2 regions of the Paenisporosarcina macmurdoensis genome follow, and region 2 is predicted to be linked to the other one. Evidence: predicted binding sites of a transcription regulator. Region 2 holds the regulator's gene; the other holds the start of a gene.

Region 1 (12,724 bases), on a different contig from region 2:
TGAAGAAAATCCCTTTTGTTCGTGGTGTTGTTGCGATTGTAGAAGCTGCTGCAAATGGCTCCAAACATATTAACTTCGCGAGTGATCGCTATGATGTCGTGCCTGGCCAAGAGGTAGAAAAAGTAGAAGAAGTTTCTAAGATTCAAATGGTGTTGGGTGTCGCTGCCATCGGGATTTTATCTTTTTTATTCGGAAAATTTATTTTCACATTACTTCCTGTTTTTTTGGCAGATTTCTTCGATTTTTTAGTTCCTTCTAAAACTGGACAAATTGTGTTAGAAAGTTCTTTTAAACTACTGTTACTTCTTAGTTATATTTTCTTTGTTTCATTGACTCCTCTTATCAAACGGGTATTCCAATATCATGGTGCTGAACATAAAGTAATTAATGCGTTTGAGCAGAATTTACCACTGACGGTCCAAAATGTTCAAATTCAATCTAGACTTCATTACCGCTGTGGCAGTAGCTTCATCTTATTTACAGTAATTGTCGGCATGTTTATCTACTTTTTAGTACCAACAGATCCATTATGGTTACGTGTGGTCAATCGGATCTTATTAATTCCTGTAGTTCTAGGTATTTCATTTGAAGTATTACAAACAACTAATGCACTTCGGAACGTCCCGGTACTTCGTTACTTAGGTTATCCCGGTTTGTGGTTACAGTTATTAACAACGAAAGAACCGCAAGATGAACAAGTAGAAGTAGCAATTGCATCTTTTACCAAATTAAGAGAAATAGAAAAAACGCACGTTGTATCTAACTGATACAATGTGCGTTTTTCTATTTTATAGCTTCAATGTGAAGTGAAGCTATTTGTTCTATAAACCACATTTCAATTGAGCACCGCAACTCGTACATGTATTGCAGCCACCCATTTCTTCTACTGTACCTTGTCTACAGACTGGACATTTATTTCCTGCTTCAGAGCCAATTGTCACCGTCGTAGAGCGTAAAGCTTGAATCGTATCCACTAATACAATCGGACGATTTTCTATGATTTTCTCTTCATAATGATGTTCATCCATCACATTTTCTTCTGCTTTTAGTGTTAATACTTGCGCATCTCGACTTCCATCAACATACACCGTACCACCTTTAGCCCCTCCACGATACAGTCGTTCGTATACACCTTGTACTTGTTCCACTGTATATCCACGAGGTGCATTTACTGTTTTAGAAATAGAACTATCAATCCAACGCTGAATAATACACTGCACATCAGCATGAGCTTCTGGTGCTAATTCCATTGATGCTTTAAACCACTCTGGCAAATTAGCAGCATCTACATGCGGATTTGCTTCTAAGTATTCACGTACAATATCAGCTTTTACTTCAATGAATTTCCCTAAACGACCACTACGATAATAGGTGAATGAGAAATAAGGTTCTAAGCCTGTCGAAACTCCAACCATTGTTCCAGTTGATCCCGTTGGCGCAACAGTTAGTAAGTGAGAGTTACGAATTCCATTTTCAATAATCGATTCACGTACATGAGGAGCCATTTTTTTCATGAATCCTGTATTGATAAATGCTTGGCGTAGTCGATTGGTTTCTTCTAGCGTTTCACCCTCTAAGAACGGGAAACTACCGCGTTCTTTTGCAAGTTCAGCAGAAGTTTCGTACGCTGCCACAGCAATTGTTTCAAAAATTTGATCAACTAATACATTACCTTCATCTGATCCATATTCTTTTTCACAATAAATCAGCAAGTCGGCAAGTCCCATAACACCAAGGCCAACACGACGTTCACCTCGAGCTTGTACTTCATTTTCTTCTAAGAAGTAAGGAGTTGCATCAATCACGTTATCTTGCATACGTACACCGACACGTACCGTTTCTTTCAAAGATTCAAAATCGACTGTTTTCGACTCTTTTTGAGCAAACTGAGCTAAATTGACAGCTGCTAAGTTACATACAGAATAAGGTGCTAATGGTTGTTCTCCACACGGGTTCGTTGCAACCACTTGTTGTCCATATGCTTTAGCGTTGGTCATTTCGTTTGCATTATCAATAAAGAAAATCCCAGGTTCTGCAGAGTATGTTGCGCAAATGTTAATTAAATTCCATAAGTCTTTCGCTTTCATTGTGCGATAAGTACGGACACTATGGCCTTGTTTTTCCCATTCACGAACGTCTCCAATTTCATGCCATTTCTCATTATAAACAGCCATTTCTTCTGAAGTGTAAGTTTCAACAGCTGGGAATCGAAGTGCATGATCGCCGTCTAGTTCTACTTCTTTCATAAAGTCATCAGTTAGCGTAACTGAAATATTAGCACCAGTTAAGAACTCTGAATTGTTTACGCTGTAAGTACCACCATCTGTTAATTTTGTTTCTGCATCGCGGATAATTCCATCACTAAATCCACCAAGTCCAGGAATTGCTTTGTAATTGACAATACCTTGATACATCGCTTCTTCTTGCTGAGTTAATGCTTTGAAGTTAAGTTTATCTTTCGCAAGTTCTTTGATGGTTTCATCTTCTGTATTCTCGATTAAGAAGCGAAGAATTCTAGGGTTTTGCATTTTTGAAATAATAAATTCCGCAATATCAGGATGCCAATCCGCTAGCATGATCATTTGAGCACCACGTCGGCTGCCACCTTGTTCTACTAGATGAGTTAACTTCGCAATATCATCTAACCATGATACTGAGCCAGATGATTTTCCGTTAACACCTTTTGCAAGCGTATTACGTGGACGAAGTGTTGATCCATTCGTTCCAACGCCACCACCACGACTCATGATTTCCATCACTTGTTTACGATGATCAGAAATCCCTTCACGCGAATCTGGTACAAACGGCATAACATAACAGTTGAAATAAGTCACATCAGTACCTGCTCCTGCTCCATAAAGAACTCGTCCAGCAGGTATAAATTTCAATGCTACCAATTGCTCATAAAACTTTTGGAACCATTCTTGTTTCTTTTCTTCAGTTGTTTCTACTGATGCTAATCCAGTTGCATTACGTTTTGCAATTTGTTCATAATAAACTTCCAATGGTTTTTCAATTACATGAATTGATCGATTAACGATTCCCAATTGTTGCTCCGTTGGGTCATCAATGGCACTTCGGTAGTCCTCTTCAATTAACACTTTTGCTTTGTTTGTTGCACGGTCTATAGAAACAATATAACCTAAGCCACGTGCTGGGAATTTAGGATCTTCTTTCACCGTTAATACGACGAAGTCTCCTTCTTTCAACGTATCTTTTGACATATCTTTAAATGAATAGCGATCAAGCATTACTAAGCGAGAAACACCTTTGTGCGTTAGTGTCATGTCTTGCGTAATTTGATGTACTTGTGGGAAAGAAAGAATATCCTGATTTAATGCATTAATGTTCAATTTACCAATCGTATCGTTAGAAATTAGTACCATAATTCATTCCTCCTATGTAAGGTCGAAAACACTATATATAGTGCGTATAATTAAATATATTACTACATATTGATATTTAAATCAATTGAAGCGCATGTATGGCCGAACATACATACGCAACGTCTATAGGTAAATATTCCTTATTTTATATTAAAAATAATACTTTATACCTTCTATTTTCGGTAAGTCCAATCATCATGTGCATAACGCCTAGTTTCTAACTCTTTTACATATTCTATTTGTTCATTCGTAAGAGAATAAGGCTCAAGATTAACATCTAATCCCTCCGCAAATCCACTTTTAAATGCTTCAATACATTCTTCAATAGTTGCGGGAGTCTTCCGAATACGATTTATCGCTACGGCTTTTTCTGGCAACCCTCTGCGAACACGAGCCTTCACTTCTTCAGATGGATAATTAAATAAAGAGACGAGTTTGTCTTCATCCAAATCAAGTAAGATCGCTCCGTGCTGTAGGATTACACCTTTTTGTCGCGTTTGTGCACTGCCTGCTACTTTCTTACCTTCTACTACCAACTCATACCAAGATGGGGCGTCAAAACAAACCGCACTTTTAGGATTTTTTAAATCACTTTTCTTTTCGACTGTATCAGGCACTGAGAAATAGGCATCAAGCCCAAGTTTTTGAAACCCGATTAATAAACCTTCACTTAATACCCGATAAGCTTCGGTGACTGTCGCTGGCATATTTGGGTAATCTTCACTGACGATAATGCTATATGTTAATTCATGTTCATGCAATACTCCTCGACCACCTGTTGGACGACGAACAAAACCTAAGTTATGCTTCTTAACTTCTTCCATATTAATTTCTTTCTCAACATTTTGAAAGTAACCAATCGATAATGTGGCAGGAGTCCACCCATAAAAACGTACAATCGGAGGCAGGAGTCCTTCGCTATGCCAATCTAATAATGCTTCATCTAAGGCCATATTATAAGATGGACGACAAGCGCCTGAATTAATAAAATACCAAGTCGGTTTAGACATATAGTTCCCCCTCACAATGCTCTTCATATTAACAAACCAAATGTCATGTGGCTACTAAATTATTTTTTGGAAATCTACAGTATATTTGTTGATTGGAGTGAAGTGCGGCCAGAAAAACATGTACTCATGCGTTTACTCGCTGCAAAGATATTGGAGTCGTCCAATATCTTTGCAGCGGGAAAAGCGTCTCCAGTGTGACCCTTTTGAAAGCGTAAAGATCTAGGAGCACACAGACCGCCAGTGCAAAGCGACCGACCGTAACGGAAATCCGCAGAATCTCTGTTTTTACAATATTCGTGTTTACATTCGATTTTATGATTTATGGAATTGACTCGTATACAGCTTAATAAATTGATATTTGAGATTGGTGAATCATCATTCTAACTAAATGAATACCTTCTTGATCAAAAAAAAATGACTTTTTAGCCAATCAATGGTCCTTTAAAAAGATGGGTTTTCTCACAAGAAAATAGTATAATAAAAACATAGAGAGAAAGGGGAAGTTGTTTTGACATTTTTATATATTATCAGTGCTGCTTTATTTGTTTTGGTGGTGTACTTTTTAGTATCAGCACTTCGATTGAAGAAAGCTGTTTCAGGTTTAACCCAAGAACAGTTTATTGAGGGGTACCGTAAAGCACAACTCGTAGACGTCCGTGAACCAAAAGAATTTGATGGCGGGCACATACTAGGTGCACGTAACATCCCTTCTTCACAAATGCGTCAACGCGTCAAAGAAATTCGTTCAGACAAACCTGTTTACTTGTATTGTCAAAATAGCGCAAGAAGCGCACGTACGGCTTTGTTTCTTAAGAAAAAAGGATACACACAGATTTATCAATTAGATGGCGGCTTCAAAAAGTGGACTGGTAAAATTAAAACAAAATAAATATCATTAAGTTCTTCCAATTGGAGGAACTTTTTTTAAATTTAATCGTTATTATTTAGTCATATTTTAAGGGAGGCCGTTATGAAACCATTTACGCTTATTTCACACAATGAAGATACAAGACAAACTCTTCCCCATTACGAAGATCTTGCATTCGTATCCAAACGCATCATCGAAGTGCTAGAAAATAGACAATCAGGACAATGGCAACATATCTATATCGGTGAAACCATTTCTCAACTTGATACCAACGTTCTTGAAATGATGGAAAAGGGCCTCCTTCCGTACGAATCTCTTTGTCACATCTACGAGACACGAAGTCTTGGAAAAGTAGCAACAACTACTGAGGATGCTAATGACAGCCATTTGAAGATCGTCAATACGTTTGAAAATCAAATTATTTATTTCCCTGATCATGAAGTAGCCTTAACCATTGTATCGTTCTACACTGCTGATCATAGTTGGCCAGAGTTTCATTGCTATGCCCAATCTCCAGAAAAGGCATTAACTTTTTTACAAGATATAAACGAAAAATTGCGCCAAATGTTGATGCAGTCTGTTACGTTTTTAGTGGATACGGAAGACGGCGTGAAGCGCCGCAATTACGGTGAACACTCTGTTGTTAGCCGTGAAGATGTCATGTTAGTGGATTCGGTTAAACAAGATATTTTCCGCTCCATCGATCAGTTTTTCACAGCAGACGGACAATTTTTTAAAGAATATGGCTTGCCCTATAAGCGAGGCATTTTACTTTATGGCTCTCCTGGAAACGGAAAAACCACATTAGTTAAGTCCATTACAGGCTCAACAAATGCACCCGTTGTGTATTGGCAAATTACAGAATTTACTGGCAGTCATTCGATACAAGAAGTATTTGGCATCGTCACAAGATTAGCTCCAGCCATTCTTGTCATTGAAGATATAGACTCCATGCCCGAATATACGCGTTCTGTCTTTTTGAACACGCTAGATGGTACGCAATCTAGAGAAGGCTTATTTATTATAGGCACGACAAACTACCCCGAAAAAATTGATCCTGCGTTGATTAATCGTGCAGGACGTTTTGACCGAGCATACGAAATACCAGCACCTTCCTCTCAAGTACGTGAACAATATTTACGAAAACTTGACTTAAAGGACATCTTCTCACACCAACAAGTTGTGGATATGGCTCGTCTAACAAAAGGATTATCCATTTCTCAATTAAATGAATTATATATGTCTGTTGCCTTAAACTGGCACTATGATGGTGAACTGGCTTTTGAAGATCGCATTAAGGAACTCCAAAAGCAAAATAAACGTTCTAAAAAGAATGACTGGGAAAACGATGAAGCTTCAATTGGATTTTAATAGACATACAAACGTAACACCTTTATTCTGTTTAGTGATTTTTTAAGATTTCTAGTTACCTGCTGAAGACAATTAAGAGGATGGCAGGTTTCCAGTCCACTTCGGATGCTTTACCGGCTGCACAATAATCTAGAAAATAAGGGGATGGGCTTGTGACTACGTCACTCGCCCATCCCCTTTATTAGATTTATCCTGCGGTTGCTGTGCATCCATCGCTCCCTTTAGTTTAGTTACTAAAGAATAGAAGGTTTCTTTAAATAGATGTTCGGTCGAAGATACTATTTCAGCCTCTTTCATCTCTATTTATTCCTATTCTCCTTCAATATATTTCCATTCATCCATTTTCATATGTACGGCAAACGCTTAGATGATAATAAATTAATCGACATCACAATTTAACATATCCATTGGAAAAGCAGAACAAATCAAATAGTAGGCTGTTTAATAAGTCCCTAATATTAATTAAGTTGAGAAACATAAGTCATTTACCTGTTCCTAAATTCGAACCTTGTAAACAATTAAAAGTGACTGTTTTGCAAATGATGAACTTATGGTTGATTGGAGTGGAAGACGCCGCTTCGCTAGCTTCGAAACATGGAAAATCGCCGGACCAGAAATCAATCTCTACTAAATAAAAAAAGGAACTGCCCTTAGTCATATTTCATGACTTAAAGGACAGCTCCCTTTTGACTATGCTTTTATATAACGTAAAACTGGGTTACGAGCAGCTTTCGTCTCATCTAATCGTTTAATGACGGTTGTATGAGGTGCTTGCTGAACGATTTCTGGATTCTCTTCAACTTCTCTAGCGATTTGAATCATCGCATCGATAAATGCATCTAGCGTTTCTTTTGATTCCGTTTCAGTTGGTTCAATCATCATCGCTTCTTCCACATTTAATGGGAAGTAAATTGTAGGTGGATGGTAACCAAAATCAAGCAGGCGTTTCGCCATATCAAGTGTACGAACACCTAGTTTCTTTTGACGACGACCACTTAAAACAAACTCATGCTTACAATGACGATCATAAGGCAAGTCAAAGTGCGGTTGTAAACGACGCATCATATAATTTGCATTCAGTACTGCATATTCTGTGATGGCTTTCAAACCGTCTGGACCCATTGAACGAATATACGTATAGGCACGTACGTTAATCCCAAAGTTCCCATAGAAAGGCTTAACTCGTCCGATTGATTGTGGACGGTTGTAATCGAAGTGATATCCTTCTTCTGTTTTCACTAAAACAGGTTTTGGTAAGAATGGAATCAAGTCTTTCTTCACGCCTACTGGACCCGAACCTGGACCACCGCCACCGTGTGGACCCGTAAACGTTTTATGCAAGTTTAAGTGAACACAGTCAAAGCCCATATCTCCTGGACGTGCTTTAGACATAACTGCGTTTAAGTTAGCGCCATCATAATACAACTTACCGCCAACACCATGGATGATCGCAGCCATTTCTAAAATATTTTCTTCAAATAATCCAAGAGTATTTGGGTTTGTCAACATCAAGGCTGCTGTATCGTCACCAACCACACGTTTTAAATCTTCTAAATCGACTAATCCATTTTCATCAGACTTAACGGTAATCGTATCGAATCCAGCAACTGTTGCAGATGCAGGGTTTGTACCGTGAGCAGAGTCAGGGACAATAACTTTAGTTCGTTGTGTGTCACCATTTGCTAAATGGAATGCGCGAATCATCATAAGTGCAGTCCATTCACCGTGTGCTCCAGCAGCTGGTTGTAATGTTAAGTCGTCCATACCTGTAATTTCAATCAAATGTTCTTGTAAATCGTACATTAATTCCAATGCACCTTGAACTGTATCTTCATCTTGAAGAGGATGAATGTCTGCAAATCCAGGGAAACGTGCAACGGATTCATTGATTTTTGGATTGTATTTCATGGTACATGATCCAAGTGGATAGAATCCTGAATCGACACCATGGTTACGTTTTGATAACGCCGTATAATGACGCATAATATCTAATTCAGAAACTTCAGGAAGTTCTGCAGGTTCTTCACGAAGCAACCCTTCAGGTAATAAAGATGATAAATCTACTTCTGGAATATCAAGTTCTGGCAAACTATAGCCAATACGGCCTGCTTTTGTTATTTCAAAAATTAGTGGTTGATTATCTTTATGCACGGAAAGACCCCATTTCTTGCACAAGCGCATCGATTTCTTCTTTAGTTCGTTGTTCCGTAACTGCGATTAACGCATGTCCTTCTAACTTGTCATCGACTCTACCCAAGTCAAATCCACCGATTATTCCTACTTTAAACAATTCTTTGTTTAAAGTTGATACAGAACCCTTAACATTTACAACGATTTCATTGAAATGTGCACCTTGGTAGACAACGTCAAATCCTGCTTCTTCAAACGTTTTTTTAGCATAGTTAGTTTTTAAAATATTTTGTGTAGCGATTTCTTGCACACCTTTTTTACCAAGAGCTGTCATAGCTACAGAAGCAGCAAGTGCGTTTAACGCTTGGTTTGAACATATGTTGGATGTTGCTTTATCACGACGAATATGTTGCTCACGCGCTTGTAGTGTTAATACATAGCCACGACGTCCTACTTCATCAGTAGTTTCACCTACTAGACGACCAGGAACTTTACGCATTAATTTTTTAGTTACTGCGAAGTATCCACAATGTGGACCTCCAAATGATTCTGGAATTCCGAAGGGTTGAGCATCTCCAACTACAATATCCGCCCCTAGTTTACCTGGTGAAGTTAAGATACCAAGTGCAAGTGGGTTTGAAGAAACAACTAATAAAGCTTTTGCTTCATGTGTCATACCTTCCATTTTGCGAATATCTTCAACTTGACCATAGAAGTTTGGGTACTGAACTAATACAGCAGCTGTGTCTTCATCAATCATATTGTTAAGAGCTTCAATATCCGTTATGCCATCTTTAGTAGGTACTTGAACTACTTCAATCGATTGACCTAATGCATACATACGTACGACATCTTGAGATTCAGGGTTAACTGCTCCAGATATAAGAAGTTTTTTACGCTTAGTATGGCCAGCAGCAAGCGTTCCCGCTTCAGCTAATGCAGTACCACCGTCATACATAGAAGAGTTCGCTAAATCCATTCCTGTTAATTCACAAATCATTGTTTGGAATTCAAAGATCGCTTGCAATTCACCTTGAGAAATTTCTGGCTGGTAAGGCGTGTAGGCTGTATAAAACTCCGAACGAGAAATGACATGATCTACGATAATTGGCTTGTAGTGATCATAGACACCAGCGCCTAAGAATGAAGCATAGGCTTTACTATCAGCATTTTTCGCAGCCATTTGAGACAACTCTTTTAATAAAGATGACTCTGATTTAGCTGGCTTAATATTATATTGTCCTTGAAAGCGCACTTTCTCAGGTATATCAGAAAACAGTTCATCTATAGAAGAAACACCAATGGTTTCTAACATTTCCTTTTTATCTTGTTCTGTCATTGGTAAATAACGATGTTTCATTGGGTCATGACCTCTTTCCAACAATTATTTTTGGCGTTTATAAAAAGGTGTTGCTACAGTTATAGCTTTCAATCGTTTGCCACGAATCTCTACTTCAACTTCTGTACCAAGTTCAATAAACTTACTATCAATTAAGCCAAGTCCAATGTTTTTCTTAAGCGTCGGAGACTGTGTACCTGTAGTTACTTCGCCTATTAGTTGGTCTTCTTTATAAATCTTGTAACCATGTCTAGGAATGCCCTTATCAATCATTTCTAAACCGACTAATTTACGAGGAATACCCGCTTCTTTTTGTTGAACAAGAGCTTTTTGACCAATAAAGTCATCTTCTTTTTTCAATTTAACTGCAAAACCGATACCGGCTTCAAGTGGAGAGATGTCTTTTGAAAGTTCTTGACCATAGAGCGCCAAACAAGCTTCAAAACGTAGTGTATCTCTTGCACCAAGTCCACAAGCAACAACACCGTCTTCTTTACCTTCTTCGAGAATCAAGTCCCATAATGCAATGATAGATTCCGGAGTTGTATAAATTTCAAAACCATCTTCACCTGTATATCCCGTTCTTGAAACCAAAGCATCGTGGGCTCCAATTTTCACATCCGTTTTAAATTTAAAGAATCCTATTTCGCTTAGATCATCTTTTGTCATTCGTTGCAGGACTTTTTCTGCAAGAGGACCTTGTAATGCAAGTTGACCGTAAGAATCTGAAACATTATGTACAGTGGTATCGCCAATCATAAACTTGATCATCCATTCAAAGTCTTTTTCGATATTGGATGCATTTACAACTAATAAATAATCACCTTGATTAATTTTATAAACCAGTAAATCGTCGACTGTACCGCCATCTTCGTAACACATAGCACTATATTGAGCTTGTCCATTTTGTAACTTAGACACATCGTTTGTTAATAATTTTTGAAGGTACTCTAGACTATCTTCACCACGAACGATGATTTCACCCATATGAGATACATCAAACAAACCCGCCTTAGTTCGAACAGCTTCATGTTCTTCTTTAATACTTGAAAATTGAACTGGTAATGCCCATCCACCGAAATCGATGGTTTTTCCTCCGTATGCTTTATACGAATCAAATAAAGGTGTGCGTTTTAAATTTTCCGACAATTTAATTTCCTCCTCTTTTCATAACAGGTAAAAGATTTGCTTTTAGGTTGTTAGAGCGATTAAATAAGACTCGTTCCCTTACTTGAAACAAGCGAATGATGAAAGAGCAGATTGCTCTACAAAAAAAGGACAGAGAATTCCCAATTAATGAGAATTCTCTGTCCTGGTACCTGAAAGTTTACCTAAAATCGGCTTTCCTCTTTGGTAGCTATAAAAAATAATAGCGTTCTCCAGAGATGCGTCCTATACGAGTTCTTTTTACCTGAGAGATTCGTAGTTACTACTTGCTCCTTCGGCGACGCGACTGGCGCGTTCTCTCCCCGTATGCTCATCCGCCCAAAACATAAATTGTTTTGGCTTATAAAGAAATCAATGTACGAAAGCAAGTATCGCTTTGTGTATATCCTAACATTGAATGCAAGTAAGCGCAAACTATTTTGTGTTTTTAGCCGAGATGCGAACGATTACCTTTAATTACTAAAAATCGTTCGACTTTAAGCGATTAACTTGAAATGCAGCATATTCAGTTATTTGTCTTAATGTACGGCCTTCCGTTCTTATTGTAATATGAGATGTTGCTTTGTAAAATCTTTTCCTCCTTGTATATAGTGCATCTAACTGTTCCCGTGTTGAAGATTGCACAATGGGTCTATTGACATCTCGATGAATTCTCTTCCAAATATCAGGAAACGTAGCATCTAAAAATAGCACTAAACCGGTTTGACGCATTAGTTTACTATTACTAGGATTCACAGCTACACCGCCGCCCGTTGAAATAATACACCACTCATCTCGAAACGTTTTAAGAAATTCATGTTCTTGTTGGCGAAAGAACGGCTCGCCGTATCTTTCAAAGATTTCTGGGATGCTCATGCCCATCTTTTTTACAATTTCTTGATCCATGTCATAATAAGGAATTTTAAGCAAGAAACTTAAACGCCTACCGATTGCGCTTTTTCCTGAACCCATGAATCCAATTAAGTAAATTTTTTTCATACCCTTACCCCACTTACTTCACTACAAATCAAAACAAAACCACTACTATCGCTGACTTTCCATTTTTTTAATAGTAGCAGATATATAATGACTTTCCAACATCTCATATATATTCATCTGAGATGCATAAGAAGTAACAAAGTATAAAAGTACGCCAGAGACAACGAACATCAAGACAATAGCTACCGGTAGCAGGAAACCAGATTCATTGCGAGGAAACAAATACTTCATATGTACGTTCCTCTTTTCGCCCATTAATAAATACCACTTGGATCATTACTTGATCTCCTATGACTTGTAGTTTGCAAGAATTTACTCCAGTCAACATCGGTTCATGCCCTAAACGGTTTTTTTGTTTACGAATGAGTGATGAGAAGCATTCAATATCGAACTCTTCTCCGTTCTTTACAAAACGAATTCCTGTACCATTTAATTGCCCTTCCATTGTGGTCACTGATGATACCTGACTTTCTAT
Region 2 (12,724 bases):
TCAGTTGTCTCTTTCTTCGACGTGGATTTAGTAGTTGTATCGTTTCCACATGCAGATAATACAAGTAGAGCTAAAGCTATTATTAGGTATAAGGCTTTTTTCACTGGATGTCTCTCCCTTTGTTATGTAGTAAATCGCTATTGAAAACGATTCTCAATCTCAATTATAAATGGCTTATGAGAATTGTCAACAATTCTTATCTGAAATAAACATAGTCGTACTATTCTGAAAAATTTAATTATTTATTCGATTGATTTCTTGAAATAAATAGCATAAGTCTTTACCAATTTTTATTCTTATTCATTTTGTATTCATCCTATTCCCTCGGTATTTATTCCCGTTCACTACGGAATTATTCCTATTCAACAGCACCATGTTCCTTTTCAGCATACATTTATTCCCCATCACCCATTTTCCCACCAAAAAACTACCAGACAGTAATAGTCTGGTAGCACAAATTATGACGTATTTTATGACGTTAGCCATCTCTACGGTTTTTCCCACTCAAACGCATGGGAATGGTTATTGAACGAATTCGTTCCATAATACGAGCAGCTTTTACTTGCTCTCGTTCCCCTTTACTTGAATAAGCTAAGTGTTCTTCTAATCCATCGTAATCGAAGTTTGAAGTGATAAACGTCGGTAAATTCTCAGCCATTCTATAATGCAGCACTGTACCTAAGATCTCATCTCGAGTCCAAGTAGATAATGTTTCCGCTCCCAAATCATCGAGCATTAGCACAGGAGCTTTTTTCACGTAATCGACTTTCTCTTGAAGCGATTGATCTTGAATAGCGTGTTTCATCTCACGTAAAAATTCTGGTACATAGACGAGAACTATTTTGATTTTTTGTTCAGCGAGCTCATTGGCAAGGGCACCTAATACGTAGGACTTCCCGACACCAAACTCTCCATAAATGTAAAAACCTTTCGAAGGTAATTTACCTGTCGTTTTAAGTTCCTCCATAAATGTATTGGCTGCAGTACCAAGATTAACGCGTGTGTTGTGATCATACGTAACCGTTGCAAGTCGTGCTTTCAACACATCTTTTGGCATGTGCATACTTGAAATCATGGCAGACACTTCACGACGCTCATCCTCAATGATTTTTTGACGACATCTAACATAGTCAAGATCAATTAATCCACGAATCATTGCTAATTTCGGTACATAGCCTTTCATGATATTTTCACAGTTAGCCACGTTTTCACATGTTTCACAATCATGATTTTGTGTTGTATACTCGTATAATTTCCCGAGTCCGCGATCGACAATCGCTTTATTCACAATTTCACCATTTTTAGCTAAAAATGCTTGGACTTCATCATTTTCAAGTATTTCTGCTTTCATTTTTTCATATCGCTCCGAAAATGCTGGTGCATTAACGACACGCTTCAATGTTTCACTTATTGGTTCCACTAGTTTTCGCCTGCCCCTCTGTTACACCGAGTTTCTCAAGCAACTGTTGTTTTTTTGTTTCCCAATCTTCGGTTACTTCATTCTCAACAACTGATTGTTTCGTTGAGCGTGTTTCTTTCGCTTTATAAAACCACTCTGGAACTTTCTCATCGCGCACATTTTTTCGTTTGTAAGGTGTTGCTGTCTTCGCAGAATTTTGCCAATCGAGATATTGATCATGTTCTTTTCTTGATATCTCAATGGCCTGCTCTGCAGTTTGAATGTTCTCACGTTGCCAATGCGCTGCGATTTTGTGTACATAATTCTTATTTAACTTCATTTTGGCCCGAATTAATACGAATTGCAACAATACGTTGACGACTGCGGGCGGAAAACTATATTTAAAAATAAGTTCATTGGCTAAATCCACTTCCACTGGCATTGGTTCTTTACCATTTGATAAATCTCGCAATACTTCTAGTGGTGGCGTATCTTCTAGGTATTTGATAAGAGATTGATCCTTAGAAAGCACCATATCTTGTGTCTCGACTTTATTTTGTTGTGGAAGCTTTTGAGTAAGCCGTGGTGGTTTTGAAGAAATCGAAAGTTTATAATAATCAGCGGCTGTTTTTTTCAGTCGGTCTTCTGTAATACGATTTTGATCATCAATAGCCATCATTAATACTTTTTGCATATCAAGTGCATTTAACGAATATAAGAAAGCCACTTTAGCAATTAATTCTTTTACAGGTAAGGTCAATATATTTGAAGGAATCATGACCTCAGATAACCCAGATTTTAATAAATCGAAATCAAAATCCATTGAGTAAAACGGTAATTTTTTAGGTCTACTTGGTTGCTCCATTTGTTCAGGACTAAATATATGTCCAAGTTTTGTGTAATCATGATTGCTCTTAAAGACGTCTTGTAAATCTCTCGATACGTTATCATAGCCACTTTGTTGAGCTTGTTTTTTCACGAATCTTTCTCTCACACGAAGATAAGCTTTTTCATGAATAACGCTATATAAAGATGTAGCCAAAATTGGTTCGCTGAAAAACGAAGCGGCATCAAGTGGAGCTATCACTTCATAAATAAACAAGCGTTTATCATGATCATCTTTTTTCCACGTTTTCATTAAACCAATCGCTTCGAGAGCTACTCGGGCATCAAATATTTTTTTTAATGACATATTCAAAACATCCATTAAATAATAATGAGATAATTGCTCCGTAATATGACTCTCAGATTCTGCCCACAATGTGCAGTATAAACTCATCGCATCCGAACCAATGATTGGCTTGTACAACATAGTGACGAGTTGACGATCTGTATCAGCAAGTGGATAAGGCATTTGGATGATGAAGCTATCTACTGGTTGAAGTTCTTTAAACAAAAGTTGCATACAACACCCTGTTCCTTTCTACTTGTTTTCTGGATTTTTCTTTAATAAGTCTTTTAGTTCATCAATAAATACATTAATGTCTTTAAATTGGCGGTAAACGGAAGCGAAGCGAACATAGGCCACTTCATCAATTTTCGCTAAACGGTCCATGACCATCTCGCCTACATCTTCAGACTTCACTTCTGAGTTTCCGATTCGACGTAACTCTTTTTCAATGGAGAATACGACTCCCTCAAGTACATCAAGAGATACAGGGCGTTTTTCGCATGCCCGAATAAGTCCACGTAATACTTTTTCATGGCTAAACTCTTCTCGTGACCCATCTTTCTTGACTAGGATTAAGGGCATTTCTTCTACTTTTTCAAATGTAGTAAAACGAAATGCACATTCTTCACATTCTCTTCTTCTGCGAATTGCTTTATTGTCGTCAACCGGTCTTGAATCCACGACGCGTGTTCCATTATATTGGCAAGCTGGACATCTCATATTTTAATCTCCCGATTTTCGGCATTCGTTTAATGTTCTTATTATATCAAATTAAAACCATATAAATCGAAAAAGCAGAGGAATTTCTTCCTCTGCTTACTCATTTAACAGTTTATGTTTTATGCATTTGCTGTTACGAGAGGTTTGCTCGCTCTTACTGGACCCATACCGCGTGGAATTTCAGTCATTTCACGAGTTTTTGATCCAAGTGCATCAGCAATATATTTAGCAGCAATAGTTGGATCTAAATCGCCACATGTATATACATCAATACTTGCGTAACCGTGTTCAGGGAAGCTGTGAATCGTTAAGTGTGACTCTGAAATAATCACGACTCCACTTACACCTTGTGGTGCAAATTTGTGGAATGCTACTTCACGTACTTCTGCTCCTGATTTAAGTGCTGCTTCAACAAATGTACGTTCGATGAAATTCACATCGTTTATTTTGTCAAATTCGCAATCCCATAGTTCTGCGATAACATGACGCCCCATTGTTTCCATTGTTTCCATGGTTTGTTTCCCCCTTTGATAAGGTTATTTTTGAATCATCAAAGTCAACTACCACGGGGGAAAGTTAGTCCAGAGAGGTCCTAACCCTTTAAGTAGTCAGTGTATATTTAAAGTACACGAATCACATTATATGACGTATTCAACGACAATGCAATAGATTAAGAAAAAAATCCTTCCCTCTGTCTTTTACAGGGAAGGATTTTTCATTATACGTTCACTCTGTCTTTTAGAGCTGCTCCAACTTTTTTCGTTAAATCTAGTACACGAGCTGAGTAACCCCATTCGTTGTCATACCAAGCAAGTACTTTAACTTTACGTGACCCGATTACCATTGTAGTTAATCCATCAACGATCGCTGAGTGAGGATCTGAATTAAAATCAATGGATACAAGTGGTTCAGTTGTAAATCCAAGGATCCCTTTCATAGCACCCTTAGAAGCTTCAATAAATGCAGCGTTTACTTCTTCAACAGTTACGTCTGTTTGAAGGTCTACAACAAGATCAACTAGTGACACATTAGGTGTAGGCACACGGAGAGAAAGACCGTGAAGTTTACCTTTCAACTCAGGCAAAACTAATGATAGCGCTTTCGCAGCACCCGTTGAAGTAGGAATAATTGATTGAGCACAAGCTCTTGCACGACGTAAATCTTTATGTGGATTATCAAGATTCATTTGATCATTCGTATATGCATGAACAGTTGTCATAAGACCATTTTCGATGCCAAACGTATCATTTAGTACTTTTGCTACTGGAGCCAAACAATTCGTTGTACAACTTGCATTAGATATGATGTCATGTTTTTCAATATTTAATTGATCTTCATTTACACCCATTACAATCGTTATGTCTTCATTTTTTCCAGGTGCTGTCAAAATTACTTTTTTAGCTCCTGCTTGTAAATGCAAAGCAGCTCTTTCACGTTCATTAAATTTCCCAGTTGCTTCAATGACAATATCTATGTTCATTTCTTTCCATGGTAAATTCAATGGGTCACGATCGCTCACAAGTAGAACTCGTTTACCATTTACGATTAATGCATTTCCTTCAACACTCACATCCGCGGAAAACGTCCCGTGATTTGTGTCATACTTTATCAAATGTGCTAAAGTTTCTGGTGGATATGTTGCATTAATTGCCACAACATTTATATCATTTTGAAGTATTGCCTGACGAAAAACCATACGACCTATGCGGCCAAAACCATTGATTGCTATAGAAGCTGGCATCAAAAATCCTCCTACAAGTATGTTCTACTGTTAGTCTTAATCCTGAAATTAGTATAACACATTTTATATTAAGATAAACCTAAAGTTGGCAATGTAGAAATGTTCTATTTTTCAGAAAGCGGGACGTTAAATGTCCCACTCGACTAATATCCGCTCTAATTGTTCCTTTGATTGTTCAATGGATCCATTATTATAGATTACCGCATCGGCACCTTTTTCTTTCTCGGAAATTGGTAATTGTGACTGAATTCTTGATGATGCTTCTTCTTCTGAAAGAGAATTGCGACTCATCAATCGTTGCAACTGCATTTCTTCAGTTACAGATACGACTAGTATTTTATCTACGAAGTGTTGCAATCTACTTTCAAAAAGAAGGGGAATATCCATAATCAAGGTTTTTTGACCACTTTCAAAGAGTTCATCTCTTTGGCGCAACATTTCGCTTCGAATAGCTGGATGCATCAAGTCGTTTAATTGTTTCCTTTTTGCAGGATCGTCAAAAATAAGTTTACCCAGAGCGTCACGATTTAATGTGCCATCCTCATGCGTGACTGCATGCCCAAATGTATGCTCAATTTCTCGCAAATTTGATGTCCCTGGTTCTACGACTAATCGCGCAACTAAGTCAGCATCGATAATCGGATATCCTTTTTCTTTTAACATGGCTGAAATCGTGCTCTTGCCACTCGCAATACTTCCTGTTAATCCTATAATCATCTTATGTTCACCCTCTTATCTTTGACATGAAGGACAGTACCAAGAGTTTCGTCCTCCTAGAACACATTGTTTTGTTGGGATTAAGCATTGTGGGCATTGTTTCTTCCCGTACATTTGCAGTCTATCTTGCATACCACCAGCTTCACCGTTGATGTTGCGATAGTCTGAAATAGAACTCCCACCTGCTAAAATACTTTCATTTAATACATCGACTACCATATGAAAAAGTACTGTAAGTCTTTTTTGGCTAATGCGATTTACTTTTCTCGCTGGGTGAATATGCAGACGAAATAACGCTTCTGTCGCATAAATATTGCCGCAGCCAGAAATGACCTGTCCATCCATAATCACTTCTTTTATGGACTTGTTTCGGTATTTAACCAGCTTAGTCAAGTCTAGAAAATGGTCTAGTGCCGGCTCATCGAACGGTTCAGGAGCCATAAGTAGTAGAGGTGGGAATTGTCCTTCTGATTGAAGTAACCGCATTTCACCAAACCTTCGAATATCCGCATACACCAACAACATATCGTCGTCTAAGTGGAAGATCACATGTATGTGTTTTCTGAATTTCTCTTCTGATATCTCATGCGTTTCGTGAACATAAAACCAAGCACCTGTCATACCTAAATGATTCACCAATAACATGCTCTGCTGATCTTTCTCTACATGAAAATAGATATATTTTGATCTTCTTACTATTTGAATGATTTTTGCATCTGCTAGTCCTTGTTGGAAATCAGCAAGCTCGGTTCCTTTGATGATAGCTTGCTTCCCTGCCTTACGAGACACTTCTAAGACCGGTGAAATAGTTACTCTTTTAATAGTCTTTCCAGTAGCCACAGGTTTAAGGGAGTTAACTACTCCCTCTACCTCAGGTAATTCAGGCATTTTTTTGCCCCCTTACTTCGTATCGTACCAAGTTGGACCATATGCATAATCCACTTTAAGTGGAACTTTTAATTCAATCGCATGCTCCATCACTTCAGGTACAATTTTTTCTAATATCGCAATTTCTTCTGGAGGTGCTTCAAAAATTAACTCATCATGTACTTGAAGAAGCATCTTCGCTTGTAAATTATCTTTTTCTAAACGAGCAGCCATATCAATCATGGCTTTCTTAATAATATCTGCGGCACTCCCTTGAATAGGTGTATTCATCGCAGTTCGTTCAGCAAAGCCTCGCAAATTAAAGTTTGAGCTTGTAATGTCAGGCAAGTATCTTCTTCTGTTTAATATGGTTGTAACAAAGCCTTTTTGTTTAGCATCATGAACGATGTCATCCATGTATTGTTTGACTCCTGGAAAGCTCTTTAAATAACGATCGATAAATTCTGCTGCTTCTTTACGTGTAATAGATAGGTTTTGTGACAATCCATAATCACTGATTCCATAAACAATTCCGAAGTTTACTGCTTTCGCAGCACGACGCATATCAGACGTTACAGCTTCCGCTTCTACATGGAAAACATCCATTGCTGTTTTCGTATGAATATCTAAATCATTTCGGAAAGCGTCGATTAATTCTTCATCATCGGACATATGTGCTAAAACACGCAACTCGATTTGAGAATAATCTGCCGCAAATAAGATCCAGCCTGGTTGTGAAGGAACAAAAGCTTTACGTATTTTACGTCCTTCTTCAAGTCGCACAGGAATGTTTTGTAAATTGGGATTTGTTGAACTCAAACGACCTGTTTGTGTGAGAGCTTGTTGGTATCTCGTATGAATTTTGCCATCATCTGTATGAATTTCTTTCAATAATCCTTCAATATACGTAGACTGTAGCTTCCCTAATTGACGGAATAACAGAATATGTGAAATCACTTCATGTTTACCTTCTAATTTCTCCAAAACGTCTGCGGCGGTCGAATAACCCGTTTTCGTTTTTTTCAGAGCTGGAAGTCCTAGTTTTTCAAATAAAATCACACCTAACTGTTTAGGCGAATTAATATTAAAGGTCTCTCCAGCAGCATGATAAATCGTTTGTTCAATCTCCGTTAGCTTTCCAGCTAAATCTTCACCAATATCAACAAGTGTTTGACGATCCACTTTTACTCCATCAGACTCCATTTTCCCTAAAATTGTTGCCAAGGGTAATTCTAAATCTTGATAAAGTTCATATTGTTCATTGTCTTTTAATTTGTTATCCATTATGGTGCGCAAATTCCACACAGCCATTGCTTTTCTTACAATATGCTCACCAAGCTCAGCGTCAGAAGGAACCGATTTCTTTGCTCCTTTGCCATACACTTGTTCATTCGTAAATACATCACCGTATCCGAATTCGCGAGACAACACAGCGACATCGTCAGACGTAATGGCCGGATTAACAATATACGCAGCTAAGACGAAATCGAATTCAACTCCGTCGAGCAAGACATCATTACGATGAAAGGCTGCAAGAGAGGCTTTCGAATCAACTAATCGTTTCTTCTTACTATCGTCAGCTAACCACGTACGGAATGATTCAGAAGCAAATGCATCTTCTACCTTAATGAAGTAAGCATGTTTGTCATCGACAAGTGCAATACCTAACATATCTGCCGTATGATATTGTTCATCGTATAGTTCTAAATGAACAGCCATTTCATCAGATAGATGTTCTTCCGTTATTTCAGTCAACTGAGTGAATGTAATTTCAGACTTTGCTTCTTCGACTTGAGCATATGTTGTTTTTTCGAGTAGAGACTTAAAGGCCAACTCTTGCCAAATTTTAATAACCTGGTCCATGTCTGGTCCTTGATACGATAAATCGTCGAGACCAATTGTAATAGGAGCCTCTGTTTCGATGGTTGCCAGTACTTTACTCATTTTTGCTTGTTCTTCATTGGCTTCTAGTTTCTCTTTAAGTTTTCCTTTAAGCTGATCAATGGCTTCATAAACACCATCAACTGAGTGATGTTCAACTAAAAGTTTAAGTGCTGTTTTTTCCCCAACACCAGGAACACCTGGAATATTATCTGAAGAATCACCCATCAAACCTTTCATATCAATAATTTGATTAGGTGTTATGCCATATTTCTCTTGGATATGAGCTGGTGTGTATTTTTCCATATCAGTGATGCCTTTTCGAGTAATGTAAACGGTTGTTGTATCTGAAGAAAGTTGTGTTAAATCCTTATCCCCTGAAACAATGATTACTTCTTGTCCCTGTGCTTCAGCCTGTTTACTTAGCGTTCCGATAATATCATCCGCTTCGAACATAGAAAGCTCATATTGAGGGATTTGATAAGCTGTGAGTAGCTTACGTAAATAGGGAAACTGTTCAGATAGCTCTGGCGGAGTTTTTTGTCGTCCACCCTTGTACTCGCCAAAAGTTGTGTGTCGGAACGTGGTTTTGCCAGCATCAAATGCAACCAGCATATGTGTTGGTTGTTCTTCATCTAATATTTTTTGTAACATCATGGTAAAACCATAAACTGAATTGGTATGTATCCCGTGTTCATTTGTCAGTAATGGGAGCGCGAAAAATGCTCGATACGCTAAGCTATTCCCATCTAGTAATAAAACTTTGTTTTTGCCCAAAACTTTTCCACTCCTCTACGCATAAAAAAACGTCATCTCCCTTCATATTACCATGTAAGGTAGATGAAAAGAAAATGACGTCCCTTGCTACGACTAACTTCTAAGAGGTGAGACTAGATGGAATAGGATGAGTTATACATCACTTGCTGAAAACTTCATTCTTAAAGCGGTATATTTGAGGTGAGTGGTCGCTAAGTTGTAATTTTCGGGGTCCAAGTTTGAAAAATCTCGCTTCAAGTTGGAATCACTCCAAAATAAGTTTTTTACCTACACTATTGTTTATCGTACATTTGCTCTAGCCGCACGTTCCGAATGGGACAACAAGTATGAAAACCACATACTTGTTGCCTAAATAAAAGAAGCACCTCATTATGAGATGCTTCCTTTCTGTTTGCTATTCTAAATAGCCTGATAGAATTTTTGCGTACGGAGAATCAGAAGGTAATATAATCATCGTATCTTCACCGATAGTCTTCTTATACGATTCTAGTGTTCGATAAAGAGCATAAAACTCTGGATCTTTTGAAAACGATTTGTTATAAATTTTTGCAGCTTGAGATTCACCGTCTGCTGTAATAATCGATGCATCCTTTTTAGCGATTGCAATCAATTCTTGAACTTTACGATCTGTCGAAGCTTCGATTGTTCGTTTGTCTGCATCCCCTTCAGATAAATACTTTTGTGCAATCGATTGGCGCTCTGAAATCATGCGTGTATAAACAGATTGCTCGTTTTCTGGAGGTAGGTCTGTACGCTTCATACGAACATCGATTACTTCAATCCCATAGTTGTCCGCTTTCAATAATTCATTTACTCGAGCAGTAACCCGATCGTTTAAACTACCTCTTGAGGTATTTTCGTCATTTATGATTTCGTCATAGTCTAGTTGACCAAGCTCAGTTCGAACGACTGAATAAATGAACTCTTCCATTCTTGCTTCTGCACTTATTAGCGTTCCTGCATTGGTGATCATATCTTTTGGATCCGTAATGCGCCAAACGGCATAGTTGTCAATAATTATTCGCTTTTTATCCTTCGTGTTAATCTCAGCTTCTGAAACGTTGTAAGTCATTTGATAGCGTGGCAATGTCGTTACACTTTGGACAAACGGGATTTTCATATAAATACCAGCATCAGTTCGAATATCCACGACTTCACCAAATTGACGGACGACTCTATATTCATTTTCTTTTACCACATAAACATTTGCTAATAAAATAAGTAATGCAGCAAAAATGATAGTAAATGTAATGATCGTTTTTATATGCTTTTTCAGATTTAATGGTTCTCTTGTTTTAGGCACTTTATTACTCTTTTTAAACTGAGCATTAAACCTTTGCTCTAAGCTTTCGAATGGGTTTTTGTTATTTTGATTGTTTTGATCCATCAGCTTCCGCCTTCTTTCTCAGTAGTGACGGGTGGAACTGGTGCAGGCTGTTGTAGAGGTAAATACTTCACCGTTTCACCTGAATCATTCATGATGTAAATTTGTGCATTTGGCAATACTGATTCTAGTGTTTCAATGACAAGTCGTTGTCTTGTAATTTCTTGATTGTTTCGATACTCTGCATAGAGTTTTTCAAACACAGCAACTTCACCAGTTGCTTGTTGGATACGAGCCGTTCGTTGACCTTCAGCGCGTGAATTAATGGCTGAGACTTCACCAATTGCTTCACTTTCACGTTGGTTTTTATATTTTTCTGCTTCATTCGTTTTCGTGTTTTTTGTTTCACGTGCATCTGTAACGGCCGTAAACGCTGAGCGAACTTCGGCATTTGGCAATTCCACGTCTTGCAGTTTAACGCCTAAAATTGAGATCCCAATATCATATTTCTCAATAAGTGTTGCTAGTAAGTCTCTTGTTTGTGCTTCAATATCTGCTTTTCCAGATGTCAGAGCTTCATCTATCAAAGAACTACCTATAATGGAGCGAATAGAGGCAGAAGTCGCATCATGTAAGATTTCTTGAGGAGCTTCTGCATTAAATAAGTACTTTCCAGGATCAGTGATTTTCCATTGTACAACTAAATCTGTTAATACAATGTTTTCATCCCCAGTGATCATTTTTGTTTCGTTATCGTAGGACACAATTTCACCGTCTGCTGATTGTTTATAACCAAATTGCAAACTAAATGTTTCCTTCGATAAGATTTCTACTTTTTGCATTGGCCAAGGCAGTTTAAAATGCAAACCCGACTCTAAAATGGGTTCCTCTGCTTTACCAAAGGTGATGACGACCGCTTGTTCAGATTCGTCAACCGTGTACCACGATGTAAATATAGCAATAAGAGCAATGACTCCAACTATAGCTAAAGCTGTAATAGTTAATATTCGTTTTATACTCATCTATGTATCCCCTTTTCTAATCTCTAAATGTTGATACGTTTATGCTAGTAGAAAAGTTTCAATAATCATAATAAAAGGGATATCTTTATACCTTATTATTTTATATGAAATGAAAAAAGAGTCCTCATATGAGAACTCTTTTTTCATTTCATGCGGTTTAAGGGGGTTTCATTAGTATCTTAACAAAGCACTATGAACCTACTATGAAGGACATGTAAAGAACATGTTAAGTTGCTTGTTTTTTAGGAATCAAGATTTTAAATTGTGTTCCTATTCCTGGCTCACTTTCAACAAAAATTCGTCCATTATGTGCATCAATTAAATGCTTTACTATTGCAAGACCAAGACCAGTACCACCAGAATTTCGACTTCTCGCACGGTCAATACGGTAAAAACGTTCAAATATTCGAGGAATCTCTTTTTTATCCATCCCTATTCCTTCATCGCGAATAATGATGATACCATGTGTATCGCTCTCATGAAGGGACAAATGGACAGATGTGTTTTCTGGAGAATAAGTGATAGCGTTTGTTAATAAATTCATGACTACCTGAATTAAACGGTTCATGTCTCCATCAACCACTACATCGCGCTCCATATTGGAAACAAACATCATATTTTTGCCATCTAATCTTGGACTTGTCATTTCAGCAGCACGTAACATGACTTCGCGCAAATTCGTTTTAGAGAACGCTACAGAAAAACCATGTTGCTCAATTTTCGAAAGTTCGAGTAAATCTTCAATTAACATTTGTAATCGATTGCTTTCTTTATAGATAATTTCTAAAAAGCTTAGCAAGGTCTTCTCATCTTTCATAGCTCCATCAATCAGTGTTTCAGAGAACCCTTTAATTGATGTGATAGGCGTACGGAGTTCATGAGACACATTCGCTACAAAATCTTTTCGAATTTGTTCAAGTCGTACCAAATCTGAAATATCATGCATGACAATTACTACGCCCAACCATCGTCCATGTTCCCCAATGACTGGTGCACCGTAAACTTCCATATGATGCAGTTCTTGTTGAATTTCAAGGGTTAATTGCTTACGGGAAGAGGATTCCATTAAAAAGACATAGTCAATGAACTTTTTAAGTTCTTCAGG

The links. The regulator NrdR, encoded in region 2, represses ribonucleotide reductase genes. The targets are predictions, from matches to a motif close to AACACNATATATNGTGTT.
Region 1: a site for NrdR is predicted at 3,414-3,431, ahead of ACFPYN_RS10785 (vitamin B12-dependent ribonucleotide reductase). Genes of this name have one in related genera too.

Annotation. Positions count from the first base shown of each region.
Region 1 is NZ_JBHSRI010000018.1:200,222-212,945, reverse strand. It holds gene ACFPYN_RS10790 (DUF1385 domain-containing protein) at 1-767, shown strand, start outside; gene ACFPYN_RS10785 (vitamin B12-dependent ribonucleotide reductase) at 822-3,386, opposite strand; gene ACFPYN_RS10780 (lipoate--protein ligase family protein) at 3,560-4,396, opposite strand; gene ACFPYN_RS10775 (rhodanese-like domain-containing protein) at 4,905-5,285, shown strand; gene ACFPYN_RS10770 (AAA family ATPase) at 5,367-6,635, shown strand; gene ACFPYN_RS10765 (hypothetical protein) at 6,792-6,932, opposite strand; gene gcvPB (aminomethyl-transferring glycine dehydrogenase subunit GcvPB) at 7,326-8,816, opposite strand; gene gcvPA (aminomethyl-transferring glycine dehydrogenase subunit GcvPA) at 8,779-10,125, opposite strand; gene gcvT (glycine cleavage system aminomethyltransferase GcvT) at 10,150-11,253, opposite strand; glycine riboswitch at 11,493-11,585, opposite strand; gene ACFPYN_RS10745 (shikimate kinase) at 11,731-12,249, opposite strand; gene ACFPYN_RS10740 (hypothetical protein) at 12,295-12,480, opposite strand; gene comGF (competence type IV pilus minor pilin ComGF) at 12,455-12,724, opposite strand, start outside.
Region 2 is NZ_JBHSRI010000007.1:127,598-140,321, reverse strand. It holds gene ACFPYN_RS07200 (Fe(3+) ABC transporter substrate-binding protein) at 1-104, opposite strand, end outside; gene dnaI (primosomal protein DnaI) at 479-1,420, opposite strand; gene ACFPYN_RS07190 (replication initiation and membrane attachment family protein) at 1,404-2,804, opposite strand; gene nrdR (transcriptional regulator NrdR) at 2,823-3,290, opposite strand; gene speD (adenosylmethionine decarboxylase) at 3,410-3,793, opposite strand; gene ACFPYN_RS07175 (glyceraldehyde-3-phosphate dehydrogenase) at 4,009-5,031, opposite strand; gene coaE (dephospho-CoA kinase) at 5,158-5,748, opposite strand; gene mutM (bifunctional DNA-formamidopyrimidine glycosylase/DNA-(apurinic or apyrimidinic site) lyase) at 5,764-6,636, opposite strand; gene polA (DNA polymerase I) at 6,649-9,273, opposite strand; gene hflC (protease modulator HflC) at 9,668-10,660, opposite strand; gene hflK (FtsH protease activity modulator HflK) at 10,660-11,619, opposite strand; gene pnpS (two-component system histidine kinase PnpS) at 11,846-12,724, opposite strand, start outside.